2 regions of the Massilia sp. UYP11 genome follow, and region 2 is predicted to be linked to the other one. Evidence: riboswitches for the same ligand, from Rfam matches in the RefSeq annotation. Region 2 holds a riboswitch; the other holds the start of a gene.
What was found. Region 2 has a riboswitch for thiamine pyrophosphate ahead of thiC (phosphomethylpyrimidine synthase ThiC). Riboswitches for the same ligand answer to the same signal wherever they lie in the genome.
Positions count from the first base shown of each region.

Region 1: linked by a shared signal. The riboswitch ahead of ABIB38_RS07420 (TonB-dependent siderophore receptor) and the one ahead of thiC (phosphomethylpyrimidine synthase ThiC) in region 2 are both predicted to bind thiamine pyrophosphate.

Region 1 covers NZ_JBNDJE010000003.1:169,445-176,388, forward strand. The annotation lists gene ABIB38_RS07405 (MFS transporter) at 12-1,217, shown strand; gene ABIB38_RS07410 (glutathione S-transferase) at 1,278-1,985, opposite strand; gene ABIB38_RS07415 (DUF535 family protein) at 2,293-3,198, shown strand; TPP riboswitch at 3,256-3,353, shown strand; gene ABIB38_RS07420 (TonB-dependent siderophore receptor) at 3,434-5,575, shown strand; gene ABIB38_RS07425 (hypothetical protein) at 5,632-6,324, opposite strand; gene ABIB38_RS07430 (HDOD domain-containing protein) at 6,634-6,944, opposite strand, start outside.
Region 2 covers NZ_JBNDJE010000008.1:43,759-50,702, forward strand. The annotation lists gene thiE (thiamine phosphate synthase) at 1-444, opposite strand, end outside; gene ABIB38_RS13345 (bifunctional hydroxymethylpyrimidine kinase/phosphomethylpyrimidine kinase) at 456-1,211, opposite strand; gene ABIB38_RS13350 (thiazole synthase) at 1,208-2,014, opposite strand; gene thiS (sulfur carrier protein ThiS) at 2,037-2,240, opposite strand; gene thiC (phosphomethylpyrimidine synthase ThiC) at 2,241-4,166, opposite strand; TPP riboswitch at 4,240-4,346, opposite strand; gene ABIB38_RS13365 (hypothetical protein) at 4,428-4,838, opposite strand; gene ABIB38_RS13370 (hypothetical protein) at 4,835-6,944, opposite strand, start outside.

The DNA of each region.
Region 1 (6,944 bases), on a different contig from region 2:
AGGAGAATCGCATGCCACTCGCACTCTGGGCGCTTACCTTGAGCGCCTTCGCCATCGGGACGACCGAATTCGTGATCGTCGGCCTGATTCCCACCATCGCCGCCAGCCTGGGCGTATCGGTGCCCTCGGCCGGCCTCCTGGTCAGCCTGTACGCGCTGGGCGTCGCCATCGGCGCGCCGGTGCTCACCGCCCTCACCGGGAGGGTGCCGCGCAAGCACCTGCTGCTCGGCCTCATGGTCCTGTTCACGCTCGGTAACCTGGTGGCCTGGATGGCGCCGAACTACGAAGCGCTGATGGCCGCGCGCGTGCTCACGGGTCTGGCGCACGGCGTGTTCTTCTCGATCGGCTCGACCATCGCCACCAGCCTGGTGCCGAAGGAAAAGGCCGCCAGCGCCATCGCGCTGATGTTCACCGGCCTGACCGTGGCCCTGGTCACCGGCGTGCCGCTCGGGACGTTCATCGGGCAGCACTTCGGCTGGCAGGCCACCTTCCTCGCCGTGTCGCTGCTGGGCGTGATCGCCGTGGTCGGCAGCGCCATCCTGGTGCCGTCGGATATCGCCGGCAGCAAACCGGCGAGCCTCCTGACCCAGCTCGCGGTGCTCAGGAAACCACGCCTGCTGCTGGTCTACGCCATGACCACGCTCGGCTACGGCGGCAGCTTCATCGCCTTCACCTACCTGGCACCGGTGCTGCAGGAAGTCTCGGGCTTCGCGGCGTCGACCGTCAGCCTGGTGATGCTGGTATATGGCGTCTCGGTCGCGGCCGGGAACATCTGGGGCGGCAGGCTGGCCGACCGCCACGGGCCGGTGCCGGCGCTGCAGATCGTGTTCGCCCTGCTGGCCGTGGTGCTGCTGGCGCTCGCCTTCACCGCGCCGAGCAAACCGCTCGTGCTGATCACGGTGCTGGCCTGGGGCGCGGTGGCCTTCGGCAACGTGCCCGGCCTGCAGGTGTATGTGGTGCAGCGCGCCGAGCGTGACGCGCCGCAGGCGGTGGACGTCGCCTCGGGGCTGAACATCGCCGCCTTCAACGTCGGCATCGCCCTGGGCGCCTGGGGCGGCGGCCTGATCGTCGCCCACCTCGGCCTGATGGCCACGCCGTGGATCGGCGCCCTGGTCGTCGTCGGCGCGCTGCTGCTCACCACCCTGGCCGGCTGGCTCGACCGGCGCGACGGCATGCCGGCCGGGGCGGCCGTGCGCGGCGCCGCCACCACCCATTGACGATGGCGAGCCGGGTCAGCCCGGATTTCGCGCCGGCCCGTGGCGGCTTACCGGTCCGGCTTACCGGTCCAGTTCGGGATAGCGGCGGAAGATGCCTTCCTGGTTGAACGGGATGCGCCGTTCGGACGCGAGGTAGGCGGCGATGTTCGGCCGCGCGGCCACCCGGTTGCGTAGGCCAGTGAGCACCGGATGCTCCTGCTCGATCTTCTTCATCGCGTTCGGGAAGGCATAGCGCAGGCCTTCGATCACCTGGAACAGCGACAGGTCGGCATACGTCGCCTTCTCGCCCGTGAGGTAGTCGCGCGGCTCGGGGTTGGACAAGAGGCGCGCGAAATAGGCCATGAACTTGGGAATGCGCGACTCGACGAAGTCGGCCGAACGGCGCAGCGCCTCGGGTTTCTGGTCTTCGTAGTACAGCGCCGACGCGATCGGGTGATGGGTGTCGTGCACCTCGGTCACCAGGTCGGCGATGGTCAGCTGCAGCTGGTGCACCCACAGGCGGCCCGGATCGGTGCGCGGCGCCAGGCCGTGCTGCTCGCCCAGGTAGAGCAGGATGTTGGCCACCTGGCCGATGACCAGCTCGCCCGCCTTCAGGAAGGGCGGCGCGAAGGCCGGATACTCCTCGACGTCGAGCGCCGCCATCAACAGGTCGACGCCGCCCTCGCGGCGCGCCACGTCGACGTAGTCGGCACCCGCCTCTTCCAGCGCCAGGCGGACGAATTCTCCGCGTCCCTGGATGTTCGGCCAATAAAACAGTTCATACGCCATCTGCTTCCTCCCTTGCTGGTTGGTTCCGGCATTATCGATGATGAATGACGAAGTGCGGCGCGCAGCAAACATGGTAGTCTTGTCGTGCACGCCTAAAAATAACCAATAGTCAAACCGTCCAGAGAGAGCCCCCATGACTGATCACGCCCGCCTTGGTTCCCAAGCGCTGTTTGCACTTCGTCCGGGCACGAGTTGGCAATTCGGCACATAATTACAAAACAGAATTATTTGTTGTTCTTGCCGAGCATTGCCCGCAGCGCGCGCGGCCCGGCACGACCAAGCCCCTTTACGCCGAATGGAGCGCTCGATGATCTTCGCTCGACTTACCCAACGCTGGCATGCCCTGCGCTACTGGCGCGAGCACCAGTCCCTGTCCCGTCTCAAGCTGGTGCGCCCCCTCGGTACCGCGCCCGACAACGACCTGTTCCGCAAGGTGAGCGGCCGCGACTACCTGGCCCGCGGCATGAAAGTGCGCGAGCGCATGCGCTGCGTGCTGGCCCACTACCGCTTCGAAGAAGCGACCTTCGACAGCGCCTACCGGCAAGCTGCAACCCATGGCGGCCTGGTCCTGTGGCAGCACCGGGGCGGGCAAGAGGGTAGCGAAGGCAACTTCATCATGCGGCTCGAACATGCGCCGCGCATCGATCCGCAAGGCGAGCTGACGCTGTCCCTGGTCGTCGACGGCACGGTGCTGCACCGCCTGTCCTGGACCTGGGTCGAGGGCGCGGTGGTGGGCGTCGACCTGCCGATCGTTCCCTTCGTCACCCGCAACGCCGGCCTGTGGCGCGATGCCGGGGGCGCATTCGACGCCTTCGAGCGCGTATTCCCGAACAATTCTCCGAGCTTCTTCTGCTTTGCCGCCCTGCAGGGCGCGGCGCAGGCCCTCGGCTTCGACCGGGTGGTCGCGGTGCGCGCCAGCGCGCACGTGGCCTATGAGGCGGCGCAGGACAAGGCCTTCGAGAACGCCTACGACGGCTTCTGGCGCATCCTGGGCGGCGCCGAGCTGGACGCACGCAGCTTCGTGGTGCCGCTGCCGTTCTACCTCAAGCCGCTGCAGGACATGCCATCGAAGCACCGCAAGCGCGCGGCGCAACGGCGCGAACACTGGCGCGCCATCGGCGACGCGGCCCGCGTCGCGCTGCTGCGCCATATGGTGACGCCGGCCGCCACCCGGCCCGCGGCGGCCGAGGCGCCGTCGACCGCGAAAGCCTGAGCGGCGCCATTCCGTCTTGACAGATTCGCCACGGCGGCCCGGCGCCGTGATACACTCGCGACTCGCTAGGGGTCCTGGAACGCTGTTCCGGGTGAGACACACCCTTCGTACCTGATCTGGATAATGCCAGCGAAGGAAAGCGCAAAGCAGCACTCCCCTCGTTTGCCCTTCCCCCACGTTGGCTCCGGCTTTGAACAAAGCGGCGCGCCGCGTGGCGCGCGAAAACGAGCACACCATGACATTCACCTCGAAGCACACCATTCTCGCCTGCGCCATCGTGCAGGCGTTTTCCCTGTCGTCCCAGGCCTTCGCGCAAGAGACCGCCCAGCCAGCCGTATCGTCCGTCGTCGTCACCGGCAGCAAGTGGATCGCCTTCGACCGCGCCAGCGTCGGCGGCTTCACCGACGCGCCGCTGCTCGACTCCCCGGCCTCGATCACCTCGATCAGCCAGGCCCAGATGCAGGACCTGTCGATCCGCAGCGCCACCGACGCCGCGCGCTACGACGCCTCGATCGGCGACGCCTACAATGCGGTCGGCTATGCCGAGCAGTTCTCGATCCGCGGCTTCACGCTCGACAACGCCACCAGCTACCGCAAGGACATGATCGCGATCTCTGGCGACACCCAGATCCCCCTCGAGAACAAGGAACGGATCGAGGTCCTGCGCGGCCTGGCCGGCCTGCAGGCCGGCGTCGCGGCGCCGGGCGGGATGATCAACTTCGTCACCAAGCGCCCGACCAACGCGCCGCTGCGCCAGGCCACGGTGGAGGTGCGCGAGCGCGGCACCGTGTATGGCGCGGTCGACCTGGGCGGCCGCTTCGCGGACCGCCGCTTCGGCTACCGCATCAACGCCGCTGCCGAAGACCTGAAATCGTACGTGCGCGGCGCCGACGGCGAGCGCCAGTTCGCGTCCGCGGCGTTCGACTGGCAGGTCACGCCGGACGCGCTGCTCCAGATCGACCTCGACCACCAGCACAAGGCGCAGATCACGGCGCCCGGCTACCAGCTGATCCGCGGCGAAGTCCTGCCGACCGGCGTGTCGCCCAAGATCCTGCTCAACGACCAGCCGTGGACCAGGCCGGTCGACACCGACAGCAGCAATCTCGGCCTGCGCTTCGAGTACCGCCTCAGCGACGATTGGCGCGCCACCGTCAGCGCCAACAAGCACTGGTTCAAGCGCGACGACTTCACGGCCTTCCCCTACGGCTGCAGCAACGAGGGCGACGGCTACTATCCGGGTTACTGCTCGAACGGCGACTACGACGTGTACGACTACCAGAGCACGGGCGAGCGCAAGACGCCGTGGGGCCTGCAGGCGATGCTGCAGGGCCGCTTCGACACCGGCGCGGTGCGCCACGCCCTGACCGTGGGCGGCTCGTATGCCGAACGCCGCGACAGCTTCGGCGAATACGTCTACGACTACGTCGGCTCCAGCAACATCTGGAACCCGACCACGGTGCCGCCGGTCGCCGGCGACCGCGTGACCGGCCCGGTCATGGAACGCCGCAGCACCGAAGAGCGCTCGCTGTTCGTGCAGGACGTGATGACCTTGTCGCCCCAGCTCACCTTGCACGCCGGCGTGCGCTACGTGAAGCTCAAGCTCGACGCACTGGAAGAAATCGAGGCCGGCTGGGTGCGCGCGAAGGATTCGTTCGCGCTGCCGAACGTGGCGCTGGTGTATGCGCCGGCGCGCGACTGGCGCGTCTACGGCTCGATCAGCCATGGCCTGCAGTATGGCGGCATCGCGCCGATGGAAACCACCAACCAGAACACCGCCCTGCCGCCGAGCCGCTCGAAGCAGCTGGAGTTCGGCGTCAAGCGCAACGTCAACGAGCAGCTGGCGCTGTCGGGGGCCCTGTTCGAGATTCGCCAGGGGCTGGAATACACGAACGCCGCCAACACCTTCGTGCGCGCCGGCGAGCAGACCCACCGCGGCGTCGAACTGTCGGCGATGGGCCGCGCCACCCAGGACCTGAACTACAGCCTGTCGCTGATGGCGCTCGACACCGACCAGAAGGACACGGGCGACGCCGCCACCGAAGGCAAGCGCGTGACCAACGTGCCGGAACTGCGCACCACCGCCTGGATCGAATACGCGGTGCCGCAGGTGGCCGGGCTGAAGCTCGACGCGCAGTGGCAGTATTCGGGCAACAAGGTGTTCGATCCGGCCAATCGGGTAAAGGTGCCGGGATACCACGTGGCGGGCTTCGGGGCGTCCTACCTGCTGCGCGCGGGTGGACTGAACACGGTCATCCGCGCGCGGGTGGACAATGCCTTCGACAAGTTCTATTGGCGTGATGTAACGCAATCGCTGGGCGGCTACCTGCTGGCGGGGGCGCCGCGCACGTTCAGGTTGTCGGCGCAGATCGATTTCTGATCCTGGGATGACTGCGATGTCCTCGCGCCCAAACGATAGGCGCGAGGACATGCTCGCTAATTGCCGGAACCCAGCGCGATGGCTTCCTGAAGTAGCTGCACGGCCTTCGACAGCACAGGGCCGGCCATGTCATCGTTCTGCAAGGACGACGCGGGGCCTTCACCGAAGTAAAGCCCGTCCGAGACCAGGAAGGTAATACGGATGTTTCCTGATGTCGGTGGGGGCAGACGCTGCTCTTCCCATGGGCCAATTTTGTCGATGACGGGACGTGCAACAGAAATCAATTCCCTGGCCCGCAGTGCAATGGGCGTGCCCCCACCTTCGATGACAAGCACCTTCCCCGATTGATTCAGGTAACGCACACCTCCTTCGCTGAACGCTGCCAGCACATCCAGTCCCTCGGCGAGAGGAACCTCGACGATGACTCCCAGCAGCTCTTTTTGAGGAATTACTGCGCCCATCATGCGCAAGCGGTGGTAAGCGATCGCTCGTATCCTGCCCTCGTTCCCGTCGTCGCGGGCAATGTCCAAAAGGGTTGCCTCGTCCATAGTCTCAGCAACAGATAACGCCAGCGCCCCACCATCCCCCGATCCATCCTCATTCTTGAACAGCGCCAGATCGTCACAAAACAGCAGGTTGTACATGAAGTTGACGTGCGGCTCCGCATACGGGCCATGGAGGCCGACCGAATCCGCCGCGTTACCGAATGCCACCGCCGAGCCAGCTGCCGCGAAGAGTTTCTTGACCATTCCCCCTCCATGATTGTGCAAGCGGACGAAACAGAAGTCGCGCTGATGCATCCGCCATAGCTGTGCCCAAGCGAACGTTACTTGATGGATATGTCGACAGGAATGGTATAGATGACCCTCACCATTGTCGATGCAGGCTGAATCCGACATGGAGAAAGTTTGATGCAGGACGAAATGCGCACAAAAAAAGATCGGTCCTCGCATCGAGACGCGAACGCCCTGTCGTGTTTGCCAGACAGGGCCAAGCCGAGCCGACTGACCGGAGGCTGAACTTCAAGCACGGCGGCACTGCAGATGCCGGCGCTTCACTCAGTCCGACAAATCCACCAGCTTGCCCAGGCACCGCCGCTGGAATCCATTCAAGCCGCGGGTAATGAGAACGTCATCCTCCTCGATCACCTCGGCGTCGAGCAGCAGCCGCAGCTTGGCGATGCGGTCGCCCTGGGCCAGCGCCTGCGCCAGGTGCGAACCATCCGGCTCACCGGCCTGCTCGATCGCTTCCACCACCTCGGACGGGAAGTCCCAGTGGTTGGCGATCACCGACGACAGCCGGCGGCTGACCGCGAACAGTTCGACGCCGAATTCGCTGGAGCCGGGCACCCTGCCTTCGCAGATGCGGT
Region 2 (6,944 bases):
CGCCTGGTCCAGCAACTCGGGCGGCGTCACGAAGGTGTACTTCTTGACCGGCGACGGATAAAAGCCGCCGAAGGCGACGTAGCTGGCGCCGGCCTGGACCGCCGCGCGCGCCAGGGCCAGTTCGCCGTAGCACGAGGCGCCGACGATCTTGTCCGCCCCCAGCAGCGCGCGCGCCTCGCGCACGCCCCCATCGGTATGGCCCAGGTGCACGCCGTCGGCGTCGATCGCCTGGCACAGGTCGACGTGGTCGTTGATGACCAGCGGCCGGCCATGGCGGCGGCACAGCGCCAGCAGCGCCGTCGCCTGCTCCCGGCGCAATGCGGGGCCGGCTTCCTTGTGGCGGTACTGGACCAGCGCAGCGCCGGCGCCAAGGGCGGCATCGGTCGCCAGGATCAGTTTTTCCGTATCGTCCCAGTTCGGGGTAACGAGGTACAAGCCGCGCATGTCGGCTCCTTTCAGGTTGTCGGTTGCAACAGGCGGCGCGGGATGCGCTGCCCTGGCGCCAGCGCATACGACTGCGCCAGCGTATGGTGGGTATAGGCCTGGGCCGCGTCGAGCGCCGCCTCCATATGCTCGCCCAACGCCAGCCGCGCCGCCAGCGCCGCGGCCAGCGTGCAGCCGCTGCCGTGGTAGCCGTGCGGCAGGCGCGGCCAGCGCCAGGCGCGCGCCTCGACGCCGTCGACCAGCCAGCGGTTGACGACGATGTCGCCCGCGGCGTGGCCGCCGGTCACCAGCGCCTGGCGGCCGGCCAGCCCGCCGTGCGCCTCCAGTGCCGCGCGCTCGGGCAGGTTGGGCAGCACGATCGTCGCCAGCGCCAGCAGTTCGCGCAGCGCGCCGACGGCGTCGCCCTGCCCCAGCGCATCGCCATGGCCGCTGGCCAGCACCGGATCGAGCACCACCGGCAAGGTGGGCCGGCGCGCGCGCAAGGCCCGGATGACGTCCGCGATCGCCGCCGCGTTGGCGGCGTTGCCGGGGATGCCAAGCTTGACCGCTCCGATCTCGAAGGCCGCCAGCAGCGGCGCCGCCTGGCGCGCGATCCAGGCGGCATCGACCGGGCGCGCCGCATGGACGCGGTTGTTGTCCTGCGCCGTCAGGGCGGTGGCCACCGGCAGCGGATGCGCGCCCTGCGCCGCGATCGCCAGGATGTCGGCGGCCAGACCGGCGCCGCCGCCGGGGTCGAGCCCGGCGAACACCAGCACGCAGGCGGTCATCCGGTGATCTTTCCTTCACTGGGTGACGAAGGCGAGGCGGCGAAGCGCTTGGGCATGCGGCCGGCGAGATACGCATCGCGCCCCGCCAGCACCGCATGCTTCATGGCGCGCGCCATGCGCACCGGGTCGCCCGCGGCGGCGATCGCGGTGTTCATCAACACGCCGTCGCAGCCCAGTTCCATCGCGATCGCGGCGTCCGACGCCGTGCCGACGCCGGCGTCGACCAGTACCGGCACCGTGGCCTGCTCGATGATCAACGACAGGTTCCACGGATTGAGGATGCCCATACCCGAGCCGATCAGGGACGCCAGCGGCATCACCGCCACACAGCCGATCTCCTGCAGGATGCGGGCCTGGATCGGATCGTCGCTGCAGTAGACCATGACGTCGAAGCCGTCCTTCACCAGGGCCTCCGCCGCGACCAGGGTCTCGGGCATGTGCGGGAACAGCGTCTTCTGGTCGCCCAGCACCTCGAGCTTGACCAGCTTGTGCCCGCCCAGCAGCTCGCGCGCCATCTGCAAGGTGTAGATCGCGTCCCTGGCGGTGTAGCAGCCGGCCGTGTTCGGCAAGATGGTGAAGTCGCTCGGGGGCAGCACGTCGAGCAGGCTCGGCGCGTTCGGGTCCTGGCCGATGTTCACGCGGCGGATCGCCACCGTGACGATCTCGGCGCCGGCGGCCAGCGTGGCTTCGCGGGTCTGCTCCAGGTCGCGGTACTTGCCGCTGCCGACCAGCAGGCGCGATCGGTAGGCGCGGCCGGCGATGGTCAGCGTGTCGTTCTTCAGCTCATTGCTCACTTCGTTCATTGCGTTCATCTTCATCCTCCTGTCAGCCGCCACCGATGGCGCGCACGATATCGACCCGGTCCCGTTCATTCAGGCGCCGGTGCAGCCATTGCTGGCGCGGCACCACTTCGCGGTTGACCGCGAGCGCCATCCCCTGCCCGCTCAGGCCCAGCTGCTCCAGCAGGCCGGACAGGGTTTGCCCGGGCGGCACCTGGCACGGCGCGCCGTTCACTTCGATCGGCGTCATTCACACCTCCCGGTACAGCTGGGCGCCGTTCTTCACGAACTCGATGGCCTTTTCCTGCATGCCCTGGGCCAGCGCGGACTCACCCTGCACGCCCCTGGCGGCGGCGTACTCGCGCACCTCCTGGGTGATCTTCATCGAGCAGAAATGCGGGCCGCACATCGAGCAGAAGTGGGCGACCTTGGCCGAATCCTTCGGCAGCGTCTCGTCGTGGAATTCGCGCGCCTTGTCCGGGTCGAGCCCGAGGTTGAACTGGTCTTCCCAGCGGAACTCGAAGCGCGCCTTCGACAGCGCGTTGTCGCGCAGCTGGGCGCCGGGATGGCCCTTGGCCAGGTCGGCCGCGTGCGCGGCGATCTTGTAGGTGATGATGCCGTCCTTGACGTCGTTCTTGTCGGGCAGGCCCAGGTGCTCCTTGGGCGTCACGTAGCACAGCATGGCGGTGCCGTACCAGCCGATATTGGCCGCGCCGATGCCCGAGGTGATGTGGTCGTAACCGGGAGCGATGTCGGTGGTGAGCGGTCCCAGCGTGTAGAACGGCGCCTCGTGGCACTGCTCCAGCTGCAGGTCCATGTTTTCCTTGATCAGGTGCAGCGGCACGTGGCCGGGGCCCTCGATGATGGTCTGCACGTCGTGCTTCCAGGCGATCTGGGTCAGCTCGCCCAGGGTCTTGAGCTCGGCCAGCTGGGCCTCGTCGTTGGCGTCGTAGATCGAACCGGGGCGCAGGCCGTCGCCCAGGCTGAACGAGACGTCATAGGCCTTCATGATCTCGCAGATGTCCTCGAAATGCGTGTACAGGAACGATTCGCGGTGGTGGGCCAGGCACCACTTGGCCATGATCGAGCCGCCGCGCGAGACGATGCCCGTCAGGCGATTGGCCGTCATGGGCACATACCGCAGCAGCACGCCGGCGTGGATGGTGAAGTAGTCGACGCCCTGCTCGGCCTGTTCGATCAGGGTGTCGCGGAAGATCTCCCACGTCAGGTCCTCGGCCTTGCCGTTGACCTTTTCCAGCGCCTGGTAGATCGGCACCGTGCCGATCGGCACCGGACTGTTACGCAGGATCCATTCGCGCGTCTCGTGGATGTGCTTGCCGGTCGACAGGTCCATCACCGTGTCGGCGCCCCAGCGGATGGCCCAGGTCATCTTTTCCACTTCCTCGCCGATCGACGAGGTGACGGCCGAGTTGCCGATATTGGCGTTGACCTTCACCAGGAAGTTGCGGCCGATGATCATCGGCTCCAGTTCCGGGTGGTTGATGTTGGCCGGGATCACGGCGCGGCCGCGCGCGACTTCCGAGCGCACGAATTCGGGCGTGATCTCGTGCGGGATGCTGGCGCCGAACGACTGGCCCGGATGCTGGCGGCCCAGCAGCGCCGCCACCCGCTGGCCCATCGGGCCCGAGGATTCCAGCGAGGCGATGTATTCCTTGCGCTGCATGTTTTCGCGCAGGGCAATGAATTCCATCTCGGGGGTGATGATGCCCTGGCGCGCGTAGTGCATCTGGGTGACGTTGCGCCCGCCATGGGCGCGGCGCGGCGCGCGCTGCAGGTTGAAGCGCAGCGCGGCCAGCTGCGGGTCGTTCAGCCGCGCCTGGCCGTAGCGCGAGGTCGGGCCGTCCAGCAGCTCGGTGTCGCCGCGCTCGGCGATCCATGCCTGGCGCATCGGCGCCAGACCGCTGCGGATGTCGATCGCCGTGCCCGGCTCGGTATACGGACCGGAGGTGTCATAGACGAACAGCGGCGGATTCGGTTCGGCGCCGAAGCTGTCGGGCGTGGGCGACTGGCTGATTTGGCGCATCGGCACGCGGATGTCGGGCCGGCTGCCTGCGATGTAAACCTTGCGCGAATTTGGTAGTGGATGGATGGCCGCGTCGTCCACCGTGGCGGTGGCGGCGTCGAATACCCGAGATGATTTCAGAGGTGCGTTCATGTGGCTCCCTTGCTTGCGGAGCCAGCAAAGGAGGTGCCGGTGAGTGCAAGGCGGAACGGATGTGCGCCCGCTTGCATCGATTCGGCTGCTTCCCTTCGCTGGCATTATCCAGATCAGGTTCGGAGGGTATTTCTCACCCACGCTCCACTGATATGGCGCGCAGGACCCCTAGCGTTCGCCGCCTGGGAGCCTGAGCTCCCGGACAGCAGGCCGATTATAGCCCAATCATTTTTCGATGGGCAGAAAATCCATCTGGTGTTGTCACAGCATCGGAGGCTCTTGCTCCAGCGCATGTAGGTGCAGCTCGCCGTTCACGGATCGCACCTCGACGAACGGCGTGCGCGCCGGCGCAATGGCCTGCGCAACCGGTGGCCCGCCGTCGACCGACACCTCGAGCTGCACGCTGTCGGCCGCGGTCTGGACGTCGACTGCGTCCGCGCGCGAGATCGTCCAGTCGGTGCTGACGCCGGAGCGCTGGTACACCTGCTTGCCGTCGACCCGCACGCTCACGGTATTGTTCTGGAAGCCTTCGCCCAGCCTCACGCGTAATGTCATGATTTTCTTCTCCTCATCGAGTGCCGGCGTCGGGTCGCCGGACCGGGCGCGCTCCGAGCACGCCGGTCCGGACAATCCCAGCGCCAGCATGAAGGCAATCCAGGCCTGGCGCTTCATTGCTCGTCAGGCTTGCTGGCAGGCTGGATCGACATCCGGTTCAGGCTATCCTGCGCTCCCCGTTCGTCCCCGGTCGCTTTCTGGATGCACGAAAGACTGTACAGCACCTGGTTTTCCGACACCGGGTCGAGCACGTGGGCGCCGGTCACGCTCGAGAGCAAGGCGATGCTTTCCTCGGCCCGGGCGGGACGCACGGTGACGGACCTGCCTTCGCCCGCATTGACAGTCTTGAATACCCGCGCCGCATTGATGCCCTTGACCATGCGCGCATAGGCGGCCAGTGGGTGCGCGCCGAAGCGGTCGATCACCTCGTCGAACGCGTCGTTGCCGGCACGCAGCGAAACGTTGTCCGAGCCCTGCAGGTAGAGCAGCACACCCTGGTCGTCGCCCATGAACAGGTCGGCCAGCGTGTCCTCGTCGCGGGTGACCGGGTAGCGCACCCGGATCGTCAGGATGTCGGACAGCACTTGCGAGCCGTCGAGCGCCGCATAGGCCGCGCGCACGCGGTAATGGCCCGGCTGGTCGAAGTAGAAGCCGCCCTTGCCGTAGCCGATGTAGGCGCTGTCGCGCACCTCGTCGTCCACGCCGAGCATTTTCTGGCGTTCGCCGACCAGGTGGTCGATCATCGGCTCGTAGGCGACGACCTGGCCGCCCGGCTTGCTGATGACGACCCTGACCAGGCCGAAATCGGGGTGCAGCCAGGTGTGGGCGCGGCGTCCGCGGGTGGTGGTGGCCTTGAGCTTGAGTTCGAGCACGACCGGTTCACCCAGCGCGAAGCTGCGCTGGTGGGTCGAGATTCCCAGCACCAGCCCCGACTCGTCCGAGATCGGATCGGCCAGCACTTCGCGGCCCAGCGACGAACCGACGATGAAGTTGTTGCCGCCCATGATGACGTCGTTGCGGAAGCCATGGCGCAGGTGGATCAGTTCCTCGTCGTCGAAGCGGAAGTCGAAGCTGCTCCAGAAACCGGCCGGGCCGCCTTTCGGGTAGTACCACGGGTAGTTCATCCACGACAGCGCATCCGGCCGGTCGGGCTTGGGCGGCGAGGCCAGCGACTTCTGCCAGGAGTGCAGCAGATTGAAGCAGTGGCCGAGTTCGTGCACATAGGTGTACAGCTGCAGCCGCTGCTGCTCGGCCGTGGCGCCGCCGATCCCCGCATGGAATACGGCGCAGCCCTGGCGCTGCCTGCCCTGCTGGTCGAACATGATGCCGTACAGGCCGGCGCCGTAGTCATGCTGCTGGGCCACCAGCTGCCAGACGCACCATTGCTGCACGTCGCTCCACAAGGTGAAGTGGGCCTGCATCGAGGCGTGCAGCTCGGCATTGCTCCAGGTGGCGTTGGGGCCGGCATCGCCGATATTGATCACATTGTTGCCGGCGGTCGGCACCATGCCGATGCCGGCCTCGCCGAAGGCGCTGACCACGTTCAGGTTGCGCGCGCTGCCGCCGGACGGCAGCGAACCGGTGTGATAGCTGGCGAACGGCGCGGTGGCGAGATCCGAGACGCTGTCGGTTTCGATGCGCACCGTGCGAAAGTGCAGGGACGAGAACGGGCAGTGATAGGACGCGCCCGGCGAATTGGTGACGGTAAAGAACTGCAGGGTCGCGGCCGCCTGCGGCTGCAGGATATTCGCCCGCGGGACGGTGACCTGCACCACCGGGGCGCCGGCCGCGAAGGTATAGCGGCCCATGCCCTTGACCACGACCTTGGCGGCGGACACGGTGACCGCCGGGCTGTCCACCACGAAGGAGCCGAAATACGAGGTGGTCTTGCCGACGGTGTGATAAAAGTCGCCGCTCACCCGTTTCATGGGCCGGCTGCGGTCGACGTCAACCCGCAATTCCACCTGGAACGCGCCCAGGGCCCCGGCATAACAGCCGCTCACCGCCTTCTTGATCGGCAGCGGGACCGGCGGAATCGGGAATGTCGGGATCGGCGCCGGTGGCGCGTGGGGAACGGCCGGCGCCTCGGGCATGGCGCCGGTGGGGGCGGCGTCGTGGGATTCGCCGAGTCCCAGTTCGCCGTTGGACAGGCCGGACACTTCTTCATAGCTCATCTGGCCACTGCTATCCAGAAGCGCCTCTTCGCCGGCATTTTCGACCCCG